Labrenzia sp. VG12: one gene and its partners. The protein of the gene in region 1 interacts with the protein of each later gene in a pairwise test. Links are inferred from orthologs where the notes say so. Each region holds a gene or a part of one and is shown in the gene's direction. Other genes may lie near its edges.

Evidence for each region. The genes of interacting proteins can lie anywhere in the genome.
Region 2: the proteins of CHH27_RS19990 (region 1) and CHH27_RS18340 interact in binary tests that used the Escherichia coli proteins (3 or more experiments, as listed by UniProt). The link is inferred for Labrenzia sp. VG12 from one-to-one orthologs.
Region 3: the proteins of CHH27_RS19990 (region 1) and CHH27_RS07045 interact in binary tests that used the Escherichia coli proteins (3 or more experiments, as listed by UniProt). The link is inferred for Labrenzia sp. VG12 from one-to-one orthologs.

What each region holds. Positions count from the first base shown.
Region 1 is NZ_CP022529.1:4,289,694-4,293,987, forward strand. Bases 932-4,294 are described here. They hold CHH27_RS19990 ([protein-PII] uridylyltransferase), read left to right. Parts: upstream 932-1,259; coding sequence 1,260-4,094; downstream 4,095-4,294. Other genes in these bases: CHH27_RS19985 (helix-turn-helix domain-containing protein), read left to right, coding at 932-957; murJ (murein biosynthesis integral membrane protein MurJ), read left to right, coding at 4,126-4,294. Outside these bases: CHH27_RS19975 (murein transglycosylase A), read left to right, coding at 1-10; CHH27_RS19980 (Smr/MutS family protein), read left to right, coding at 12-581; more of CHH27_RS19985, read left to right, coding at 586-931.
Region 2 is NZ_CP022529.1:3,959,445-3,963,264, reverse strand. Bases 933-3,820 are described here. They hold CHH27_RS18340 (P-II family nitrogen regulator), read left to right. Parts: upstream 933-2,151; coding sequence 2,152-2,490; downstream 2,491-3,820. Other genes in these bases: CHH27_RS18335 (ammonium transporter), read left to right, coding at 2,511-3,820; CHH27_RS18345 (DUF924 family protein), read left to right, coding at 1,176-1,727; CHH27_RS18350 (ABC transporter substrate-binding protein), read left to right, coding at 933-1,131. Outside these bases: CHH27_RS18355 (sulfurtransferase TusA family protein), read right to left, coding at 1-87; more of CHH27_RS18350, read left to right, coding at 331-932. UniProt on the Escherichia coli protein: Involved in the regulation of nitrogen metabolism. Regulates the activity of its targets by protein-protein interaction in response to the nitrogen status of the cell.
Region 3 is NZ_CP022529.1:1,536,477-1,540,254, forward strand. What follows is about bases 933-3,778. They hold CHH27_RS07045 (P-II family nitrogen regulator), read left to right. Parts: upstream 933-2,109; coding sequence 2,110-2,448; downstream 2,449-3,778. Other genes in these bases: CHH27_RS07040 (NAD(P)H-hydrate dehydratase), read right to left, coding at 933-1,749; glnA (type I glutamate--ammonia ligase), read left to right, coding at 2,577-3,778. In the rest of the region: CHH27_RS07035 (LysM peptidoglycan-binding domain-containing protein), read left to right, coding at 1-189; more of CHH27_RS07040, read right to left, coding at 211-932. UniProt on the Escherichia coli protein: P-II indirectly controls the transcription of the glutamine synthetase gene (glnA). P-II prevents NR-II-catalyzed conversion of NR-I to NR-I-phosphate, the transcriptional activator of GlnA. When P-II is uridylylated to P-II-UMP, these events are reversed.

The sequences.
Region 1 (4,294 bases):
GACGGACTGATATGGCGCGGCGGGGGAAAAAGGGGGCGCTATCGCCGGAGGATCGGGACCTTTGGGGCAAGGTGGCCCGTACGCTGACCCCGCTCGATGCCGAGCGGGCAAAAGACCTGGAACAGCAGCTTGCGCAGGCTGTCGAGGAAACAGCCGAAAAGCCCGTCGGAAAACCGAAGACGGCAACCGCGATCAAGGCGCCGCCGGCCACCAGACCGCCCAAGGCCCCCTTGCCGCTGCATCAGCTGGAGCACCGTTACCGCCGCAAGGTCGTGCGCGGCGTCAAGGCGATAGATGCCCGTATCGATCTCCACGGTCTCACCCAGCACCAGGCGCATGAGCGGCTGAGGGCGTTTCTGTATCGTGCCCAGACGCGGCGCCATCAGATTGTGCTGGTCATCACCGGCAAAGGTGGTGGGGAAACCCGTGCCTATATGGACGAACGCGGTGTTTTGCGCAGAATGGTTCCGCAGTGGCTGGCGATGCCCGACATGCGTTCCGTGGTGCTGGGCTATGAGGAGGCCCATCCGAGCCACGGCGGCGGTGGCGCCCTTTATGTCCGCATACGCAAAAGAAGGTAGGACCGTGACACCGCTTGGCGCAAAAATCCGGGAACTGAGGGCAAAACGCAATGTGTCGCTGAAGGAAATGGCGGCAGCATTGTCCGTCTCGAGTGCCTATCTGTCGGCGCTGGAACACGGCAAGCGCGGCAAGCCGACCTGGTTCCTGGTGCAGCGGATCATCGCCTATTTCAACGTCATCTGGGACGAGGCAGAGGAAATCCAGCGCCTGGCGGAGCTGTCGGATCCGCGCGTCGTGATCGATACGGCCGGCATGGATCCCAAGGCAACGGAACTGGCCAATCAGCTGGCATTGAAAATCGGCGGCCTGTCCGAGGAGTCCCTTGCCACCCTCCTGCACCAGCTGCGGGTGGCGGCCGTGAAGGATGATGTTTGAATACCAGCTGTTTCCAACCATTGGTACCGCGAACAGCACGCTCCAACCGTTCCGTTCGTCATTGCCGGGCTTGATCCGGCAATCCATGCCATTGCCTTGCCGGTAGCGTTAGCTGAACCTGTTGAGACGGCACGGCATGGATGCCATGGTCGCGCCATGGCATGACGAAAAGAAACGGCCATTCTTCGCGGACAGTTCAGAACCCGCCGTCAGGGATGCAAAGGATTTACCTGTCCTTCAACCGCGAACCCTATATAACCTTGCTCCAAGACTGCGCTCCATGAACGGAACTCTTGACCAGCATGAAACTCGCCCAGGAAGACCTCGCCGGACTGATCGATTCAGATGACCTGAGACAACGTTTGTCCGCCCTGACCGCGGCAAATGACGGCGACGGGTCGGATATGAAAGTCCGGTCGGCTGTCCTTGCGGAGCTGAAAAAAGAGGTCAAGTCCACCCGGGACAAGGTTCGGGCAAAGCTGGATGAGGATGGCCGCGGACTGGTTTGCGCCGCACGCCTTTCCTATGTCCAGGACGAACTGATCCGCGTGATCTACGATTTCGCCCTGCGTCATGTCTACCGGATCACCAACCCGTCGGCTGCAGAGCGCATGGCCATTGCCGCGGTGGGCGGCTACGGCCGTGGCACTCTGGGGCCGGGGTCGGACATCGATCTTCTGTTTGTACTGCCCTACAAGCAGACCCCCTGGGGCGAGCAGGTCGTGGAGTATATCCTCTACATGCTCTGGGATCTGGGCTTCAAGGTCGGTCATGCTACCCGCAACATCGACGAATGCCTGCGGCTCTCCCGGGCGGACATGACCATTCGCACGTCGATCCTCGAGGCCCGCTTCATCTGGGGTGACGAGCCCCTTTATGAGGAACTGGTGCAGCGCTTCGACAAGGAAGTGGTGGAAGGCACCAGTTCGGAATTCATTGCCGCCAAACTTCTGGAGCGGGATGAGCGCCATCAGCGCCAGGGCATGTCGCGCTATCTGGTCGAGCCGAACATCAAGGAAGGCAAGGGCGGGCTGCGTGACCTCAACACGCTGTTCTGGATCGCGAAATATCATTATCGCGTCGAACGTCAGGGCGAGCTGGTCAAGAAGGGGGTTCTGACGCGGTCCGAATATGCCCGCTTCAAGAAATCGGAAGACTTTCTCTGGGCGGCACGCTGTCACCTGCATTTCCTGACCGGGCGGCCGGAAGAGCGCCTGTCCTTCGAGGTCCAGCGCGAGATCGCGATCCGGCTCGGCTACACCCAGCATCCGGGCATGAAGGATGTCGAGCGCTTCATGAAACACTACTTTCTCGTGGCCAAGGATGTCGGTGATCTCACCCGCATCATCTGCGCCGCGCTGGAGGAAGAACACGTCAAGGAACCGCGCGGCAAGGGCCTGAGCGGCATGATGCGCCGCCTGCGCAGCGGCCGTCTCTCGGCGACTGCCAAACCGGTTGAGGGCGCGTCGGGTTTCGTGGTGGAAAACAACCGCCTCAACGCGGTTTCAGACACGGTGTTCGAGACCGACCCCACCAATCTGCTGCGCGTCTTCCAGATCGCCGACAAGAACGACTACAACCTGCACCCGAACCTGACCCGGCTGATGCGTCACTCGCTGAAGCTGGTGGATGCCGACCTGCGCGCCGATCCGGAAGCCAATCGCCTGTTTCTGTCGATTCTCACGTCCCGGAACACGCCGGAGAAGGTGCTGCGCAAGATGAACGAAACCGGGCTTCTGGGCCGGTTCGTGCCGGAGTTCGGCAAGGTCGTGGCGATGATGCAGTTCAACATGTATCACCACTACACGGTCGACGAGCATCTGATCCGCTCGATCGGCGTGCTGGCGGAGATCGAGCGGGGCAATTCAGGCGATGACCACCCGCTTGCGACCGACCTGATCCTGACGCTGCAGAACCGCAAGGTGCTTTATGTCGCCATGTTCCTGCACGACATTGCCAAGGGCCGGCCGGAAGACCACTCGATTGCCGGTGCCCGGGTTGCCCGCAAGCTGTGTCCGCGTTTCGGGCTGAACGATGCGGAAACGGAGACGGTTGCCTGGCTGATCGAACGCCACCTGGACATGAGCACCATTGCCCAGTCACGCGATCTGACGGACCGGAAAACCATTACGGATTTCGCCAACACGGTTCAGTCCCTGGAACGGTTGAAACTGCTTCTGATCCTGACGGTGGCCGACATCCGGGCGGTCGGGCCCGGGGTTTTCAACGGCTGGAAAGGCCAGCTGCTGCGCACGCTCTTTTATGCCACCGAACCGCATCTGTCCGGCGGGCATTCCAAGCTCTCCCACAGCCAGGCAATCGACAAGGCCAAGGCAGAACTTGCCCAAAAGCTCGGCCACTGGAAGCAGAAGGACCGCAACGCCTATCTCAAGCGCCATTACCCGGCCTATTGGCTGCGCACGGAACCGGACCGGTTGCTGGCCCATGCCGAATTGCTGCATGCCGCGGACGCCGAAAAGAAATACCTGGCTCACCAGGTCACCCCGCGCGCCTTTGAAGGCGTCACGGAGCTGACCTTGATGGCACCGGACCATCCGCGGCTGCTCTCGATCATTGCCGGCGCCTGCTACACGACCGGCGCCAATATTGTCGACGCGCAGATCGACACGACGACAGACGGTTTTGCACTCGACACGATTTTCATCGGCCGGGAACTGCCGGACGATATGGATGAACAGCGGCGTGGTGACCGGATTGCCCGACTGATCGAGACCACCTTGCGCGGCGACGAGAAGCTGCCGGAACCGGTCGCCAAGAAAAGCGCCGTGAAGGGCCGCATGAAGGCCTTCAAGGTCGCGACCGAAGTTCTGGTCAACAACGCCCTGTCCGACGACTACACGGTTCTGGAGATTTCAGGTCTCGACCGGCCGGGACTGCTCTATGACCTGACCCGGTCGATTGCGACGCTCAATCTCAACATCGGCTCCGCCCATATCTCGACCTTCGGGGAAAAGGTGGTCGACGTTTTTTATGTGACCGACCTGACCGGCCAGAAAATTGCCAATATCGGCCGTCAGGAAATCATCCGGGAACGCCTGTCCGATGCGGTCGAAGGCCATGTCGAGCTCGATCCCGCCGCCCCTGCCACGCGTAAAGTCCAGCGCCAGGCCTCCTGATGACCCAGATCGACCTTGGAATCCCGACCGCATGAGCCTTGTGCGCAACTTTGCAACCGTTGGCGGCGCGACATTGCTCAGCCGCCTGCTCGGCTTCGTCCGGGATGTGTTGCTGGCCGCAGCCGTCGGCGCCGGCCCCGTTGCCGACGCCTTTGTTGTTGCCTTCCGTCTGCCCAATCTGTTCCGGCGCCTTTTTGCGG
Region 2 (3,820 bases), 330 kb from region 1 along the record:
GTTCAGGCGGGTCAGTGCCTTGCGGGTTTTCAGGACCGGCAAGGGGCATTTCAGGCCTTTCAGATCAAGCTGCGTTGCCGATGACACCAATCAGTCTCCATTGATATTTGGGCGTATTATCCGCAACATAGTCAAATTGAGCCCGATGGACAGTGGTTCATACAAGTTTAGGAGTTGAAATCTAGGTTGTGTTGTCAAGTCAGCGCAGCTGGGCCGATCATGTGACTTCTCGCAGACGCATTGCCGGTCTGGAAAGACCCCGACTTGAAGGCGTCAACGCGAGGCACGGTGCAAACAGGGGCAAATATGAGAGCAGGATTTTGGAACGTCGTGAGCACTGCGTTCATCGTTCTTTGCCTTTTGAACCCGTCGGCGAATGCCGAACCAGAGGAAATCACTCTGGTCACCCAGAGTTTTGCGCCGTTGCAGTGGGACAATGAGGGCGCGCCCGACGGCTACGTGACCGCCTTTCTCCTTGCTGCGGCAGAACGGGTCAATCAAACCGTTCCGGTCACGATTTCAGGCTACGAGTTTCTGCCCTGGAAACGGGCGATGCTGACCGCTGAAACGGTCCCGAACGTTATGTTTTTTTCCCTGTCGCGCACGCCCGAGCGGGAAGACAAGTTTTACTGGCTCGGCGAAGTCTCTCCTTACGGTCAATACTTCTATCAATTGTCTTCCGAGCCGGAGATCGCCGTCGACAGCATTGAGGAGCTGCGCGATCTGGACATAAAGATCGGGGTGCAGGATGGCAGCAATCTGCATGCCTATCTCAACAAGATCGGATTTGAGGGTTCTTCGAATGTCGTTCCGATAACGGATTACCACCAAGGTATCGAGATGCTTTTTCTCGGCCGCATCGACCTGTTGCCCTTGACCGGGTTCCTGGCCGAGGCGAGTGCTTGCAAACAGGGATATGACGGCAGGCAGCTGAAACAGGTGGTTTTTGTCGAGGCTCTGGCCAAGCCGCTTTGGGCAGTGTTCAGCAAGGGCACGGATCAAGAGCTGGTCGCGGCGTTTCAGGGTGCCATGGAAGACTTGAGGGCTGAAGGTTTCCTGGACGCCCAGATCCAGGAACATCAGGCCAATTGGCAGACACTTGCCTGCGGCGCCTTGACAGCGGGCAAATGACACACGACGTCAAAGCTCCTGGCAATGAAATTGGATCAGCTCGCATGAACGGCACGGCAATCACTCCCCTGGATGTCCTCGATTTCTGGTGGCAGGCAGGCGCTTCGAAATGGTTCGCCAAGGACGACAAGTTTGATGCACGCTGCAAGAAGACGTTTCTGGAGGCCATAGAGGCTGCCGCCTCCGGCGCGCTTGACCACTGGCTTGGCACCGCTGACGGGGCGTTGGCGCTGCTTCTGCTGCTCGATCAGATGCCGCGCAATGTCTATAGAGGGACGCCGAATGCGTTCATGGCGGATGGCAAGGCTGTCGAGGTTGCTGAAAAGGCGCTCGAGAAAGGCTTCGACAAGGCCTATCCGAAAGACGTCAGGGGCTTTTTCTACCTGCCATTCGAACATTCGGAAAACATGGCGCATCAGGAGCGGAGTGTGGATCTGTGCCGCCAGCTTGGCGACAGGGAGCTTTATCACTATGCGCTGATCCACATGGATGTGATCCGCCGCTTCGGCCGCTTTCCGCATCGCAACAGTTTCCTCGGCAGGCAGTCCACGCCGGAGGAAGAAGCCTATATGGAAAGCGGCGGCTTTTCGGCCTGACGCGCGGTTTCCCGGTCCCACCTGAGGGCGCGATGCGCCTGTCCAAAGGCTCGCTGCCTCGTTTTTGTGCGTACAAGTTCAGAGACTCTATTTTGCCTATTTTTTGACCAGAGACATATTGAGAGGTCAAAAAATAGGCAGAAAACCTGCCTGAAATCCGGTCAGGGCTGGTTCATCATTTCTTTGCTTTTTTGTTTTGTTGCGGTGCAAAACCGCGGGTTTCCGCCATCCATTCTCCCGAAAATCCAAGTTGGCACGGTCTTTGATTAGTAGAGGCCGACACCGGCCCGGACCCACAAGCGTGGGCAAGCCAAAGACCTGAGACGCTCCTTCCAGAGGGGGACACAAGCAGGCGCGCACTCCGGGGTGGTCGGCCAGCTTCTTCGACGGGAAGGGGCATCAAGCAAGGGGAATGGAACGAGCAATGAAAATAGTGATGGCCATCATCAAGCCGTTCAAGCTCGACGAAGTGCGGGATGCTTTGACCGGCATCGGCATTCAGGGTCTGACGGTGACGGAAGTGAAGGGCTATGGGCGCCAGAAGGGGCACACCGAGATCTACCGCGGCACCGAATATGCCGTCAGCTTCCTGCCGAAGCTGAAGATCGAAGTCGCTGTGGACGCTGCCTCCGTCGACAAGGTTGTCGAAGTGATTTCGGGTGCCGCCAAGACCGGCCAGATCGGAGACGGCAAGATCTTTGTCCACTCGATCGACCAGGTCGTGCGCATTCGCACCGGCGAAGCCGACGCCGAAGCTCTCTGATTTAGGTAAGGAAACGTATCATGAAAAAACTTGTCGCAATGGGCGCGACGTCGCTTGCCCTGCTGAGCCTTTCGGCTCTGCCGGTGCTGGCGCAGGATGCCGAGGCCGCTCCGGCCGTTTCTCCCGAAGTTGCTTACATCTTCAACACGCTGCTGTTCCTGATCGGCGGGTTCCTGGTGATGTGGATGGCGGCTGGTTTCGCCATGCTGGAAGCCGGACTTGTCCGTTCCAAGAACGTGTCGATGCAATGCCTGAAGAACATCTCGCTTTACTCGATCGCGGGTCTGATGTTCTGGATCACCGGTTACAACCTGATGTATTCCGGCGTTGACGGCGGCTTCATGGGGTCCTTTGGTCCTTATTCCTTCGACGCTGTCGGCGGCGATGCGCTCGACACCGGCTACTCCACGGCCTCCGACTGGTTCTTCCAGATGGTGTTCTGTGCGACCACCGCGTCCATCGTGTCGGGTACCCTGGCCGAGCGTATCAAGCTGTGGCCGTTCCTGATCTTCACCGTGGTTCTCACGGGTATTCTCTATCCGATCACCGGTTCCTGGGAATGGGGCGGCGGCTGGCTCAACGGCGAATTCGTCACCGGCATTGGCGGCGCTGAATTCTCCGACTTCGCGGGTTCCACGCTGGTGCACTCCGTCGGCGGCTGGGCAGCCCTGACCGGTGCGATCATCCTCGGTGCGCGTAAAGGCAAATACGGTGCAGACGGTTCCGTGCATCCGTTCCCGGGGTCTTCCATGCCGCTGGCAACGCTGGGTACCTTCATCCTGTGGCTCGGCTGGTTCGGCTTCAATGGTGCGTCCCAGCTTGCCATGGGCTCCATCGGTGACGTCTCCGACATCTCGCGCATCTTTGCCAACACAAACCTTGCCGCTGCTGCCGGTGTGGTGGTTGCCGTCCTGCTGACCCAGGTTCTCTACAAGAAGGTCGACGTGACCATGGCCCTGAACGGCGCGCTGGCCGGCCTGGTGGCCATCACGGCCGAGCCGCTGCAGCCGAGCGTCTGGGCTTCCGTCTTCATCGGCGGTGTCGGTGGCGCCATCGTGGTCTTCGCCGTGCCGATGCTCGACAAGTTCAAGATCGACGACGTTGTCGGTGCCATCCCGGTCCACCTGCTGGCAGGTATCTGGGGCACGCTGATCGTGCCGCTGACCAACTCCGATGCTTCCTACGTGTCGCAGCTGATCGGCATCATCTCCATCGGCCTGTTCACGACGGTCACCAGCGCAGTTGTCTGGTACGCCCTGAAAGCTTCCGTGGGCATCCGGGTCTCCGACGAGGAAGAGGCTCTCGGTCTCGACAAGGTCGAGGTCGGCGT
Region 3 (3,778 bases), 2.8 Mb from region 1 along the record:
GTCGAAATGGCCCCCTTCACGGTGCCGCACCGCATCTACCTGCTTGCGCACAAGGACAATCCGCTCAACACGACCGGCTATCTCGACGCCTTCAACCTCGGCCTTCAGCGCATTGTCGACAATGGCAAGTACGGCCAGATCTCGTCCTTCTTCAATGACGAGTTCGCCCGCCGGGCCGGCGGCAAGTAAAAAGGGAAAGGATACCGGCCGTCAGCGCTCACTGGTGGCCGGCTCCATCAAGCGCCGGATGGGCGCTTTCAGCGCAGCCGGCAGATCTTCCGAGATGAGACCCGGGCCGGCTTCACATCCGGCAGCACCATGCAGCCAGACTGCCTGACAGCCAGCCTCAAACCCTTCCACGGACCGGGCCAACAGCCCGGCGGCAATACCGGCAAGCACATCACCGGATCCCGCCGTTGCCAGCCACGGCGGCGCATTCCGGTTGATCGCGGCGCGGCCATCAGGCGCGGCAATAACGGTGTCGGGTCCTTTAAGAACAACCACAGAGCCGGATCGCGCCGATGCCGCCCGCGCCCGCTGCAGTTTGCCGCCTTCAAGATCCGGAAACAGCCGGACAAACTCACCTTCATGCGGTGTCAGGATGACCGGGCTAGTGCGCTGCCCGATCTCTCGGAACAACATCTCGGGCGCCTCCGCGAAACTGGTAAGGGCGTCTGCATCCAGCACGGTCGCTCTGTCCGTCTTCAAAATCTCCAGGACCGAATGGCGCGTTCTTTCGCCAACGCCGTGAGCCGGACCGATCAGGGCAGCGTTAAGGCGCTTGTCCTCAAGAAAGCGGGGAATGGCCTCCGGACCTGCCAGCTTTTTCAGCATCACGGCCGTCAGGTGACAGGCATTGACCATCAGCGCATTGGGGGGCGACGCCAGAGTGACGAGCCCGGCGCCCGCTCTCAGCGCCGCTTCTGCGGCAAGACGAGCGGCGCCCGTCGCCGAAGGCGCCCCGCCAAACACCACGGCATGCCCCTTTGTGTATTTGTGATCCACGACCGATGGCACGGGGAAGGCATCCTGCCAAAGGTCTGGCGTGTTGGCGAAAGCGACCGGCCGGATCCCGTCCAGCACCTCGTCCCGAATGCCGATATCTGCCACTGTCAGCTTGCCGCAGAGCGCACGCCCGGGATAAAGCAGGTGCCCCGGCTTCGGCCTGAAAAAGGTAACGGTTTCCCGCGCGGCCACCGCAGTGCCGAGAGCGGCGCCGTCCGCGCCGTTGACGCCGGAGGGAAGATCAACGGCAACAACTGGTTTTCCGGCTTGATTGACGGCTGCAATCAAGTCCGCAATTGCACCAGACAGGGGTCTGTCGAGCCCGGCACCAAACAAAGCATCAACAACAACATCTGCTCTTGAGAGCGCGCGCGACAGATCGTCAGTGAGCGCCTCGCCCTGATGCGCTGGAGCATCTGGCAGGCCCATGCGTTGAAAAGCTGTCAGCGCGTCCCCCTTGAGCACGCTGGCCGGCTTCACAAGACGGACATCCACCTGAAAACCACGCGCTGACAGGCACCGGGCGGCAATGAAGCCGTCGCCGCCATTGTTGCCGGGCCCGCAGAGCAGCAGGATGTTGCCCCCGTCCGGTGCAAGATTTGCGGTGACCCGCGCGACGGCCTGCCCTGCCCGTTCCATGAGCACAATGCCCGGCACTCCGGCAGCAATCGTGCGCCGGTCGGCTTCGGCCATTTCGTCCGGTGTGAGCAAAGCCGCACGTTTCCAGGTCTTCGATGAGTTCATGTGACGGTTTCTCCTGCTCGAAGCTGCAAGGTGACCGTGATCGTCAAACTTGTCGAGTTTGGAAGATCTGATGCGCAAGTGACCACAAATTCTGCCTATTTTTTGTTCTGTTTGATTATATTTTATGCACCCCAAGGTGTCTGCGCGCCCATATGCATTGACCGGCCCGTGAGTTCTGCCACTTTTTGCGGCGGATTTCCCGGCTTCGCATTTTTTTCAACATCACGACCAACGGTTGGCACACATCGTGCTTTAAGAGGACAACGGTCCCTGCTGGGCTCGATGGGTCGCTTTGACCCATTGCACCTGGAAAAGGTCCTGCCGACAAATGGCCTTCATAGTGGAGAGAGACACAAGGTGATGAAAAAGATCGAGGCGATCATCAAACCCTTCAAACTGGACGAGGTCAAAGAGGCGCTGCAGGAGGTTGGTCTCCAGGGCATCACGGTGACCGAAGCCAAGGGGTTCGGCCGCCAGAAGGGCCACACGGAACTCTATCGCGGCGCAGAATATGTGGTCGATTTCCTGCCGAAGGTGAAAGTGGAAATCGTCCTGGGCGACGACATGGTCGAAAAGGCCGTCGAAGCCATCCGCTCCGCCGCACAGACCGGCCGGATCGGCGACGGCAAGATCTTTGTATCCAATATTGAAGAGGCGGTCCGCATCCGGACAGGCGAGTCCGGCATCGACGCCATCTGACCCACCAATCCGGCATCCGCCGGTAATCCTAATTCCGGTTCGAAAGCTCCAGAGCCAGATTTCGAGACGCTCTGTCGGACCGGAACGAAACCCAACCGTTCACACGAAAAATCAAAGGGATGGACATTATGACCACTGCCGCTGAAGTCCTGAAGGAGATTCAGGAAAAGGACGTGAAATTCGTCGATCTGCGCTTCACCGATCCGAAGGGCAAAATGCAGCACGTCACCATGGATGTTGCACTTGTCGACGAAGACATGTTCGCTGAAGGCGTTGCCTTCGACGGCTCGTCCATTGCAGGCTGGAAGGCCATCAACGAGTCCGACATGATGCTGATCCTGGATCCGGAATCCGCACACATGGATCCGTTCTTTGCCCAGTCCACCATGGCGATCTTCTGCGACGTCGTCGACCCGATCACCGGCGAAGGTTACAACCGTGACCCGCGCATGACTGCCAAAAAGGCAGAGGCCTACGTCAAGTCCGGCGGTTTCGGCGACACCATCTATGTCGGTCCGGAAGCCGAATTCTTCATGTTCGACGATGTCCGCTTCAACGCCGACCCGTACAACACCGGCTTTGTCCTGGACAGCTCCGAACTGCCGTCCAACATGGGTTCCGAGTATGAGACCGGCAACCTCGGCCACCGTCCGCGCACCAAGGGCGGCTACTTCCCGGTCCCGCCGGTCGACAGCGCACAGGACATCCGTTCCGAAATGCTGTCCGTCATGGGCGAAATGGGCGTTCCGACCGAAAAGCATCACCACGAAGTGGCTGCTGCCCAGCACGAACTCGGCATGAAATTCGACCATCTGACCCGCTGCGCCGACAACATGCAGGTCTACAAGTACGTCGTGCACCAGGTCGCTCATGCCTATGGCAAGACCTCGACCTTCATGCCGAAGCCGGTTTTCGGCGACAACGGTACCGGCATGCACTGCCACCTGTCGATCTGGAACAACGGCGAGCCGACCTTTGCCGGCAACCAGTATGCTGATCTCTCCGAGACCTGCCTCTACTTCATCGGCGGCATCCTGAAGCACGCCAAGGCCCTCAACGCCTTCACCAACCCGTCCACCAACTCCTACAAGCGTCTGGTGCCGGGCTACGAGGCTCCGGTTCTTCTGGCCTACTCCTCGCGCAACCGGTCGGCGTCCTGCCGTATTCCGTTCACCGCGTCGCCGAAAGCCAAGCGCGTTGAAGTGCGCTTCCCGGATCCGACCGCGAACCCGTACCTGTGCTTCTCCGCTCTCCTGATGGCCGGCCTCGACGGCATCAAGAACAAGATCCATCCGGGCGATGCCATGGACAAGAACCTCTACGACCTTCC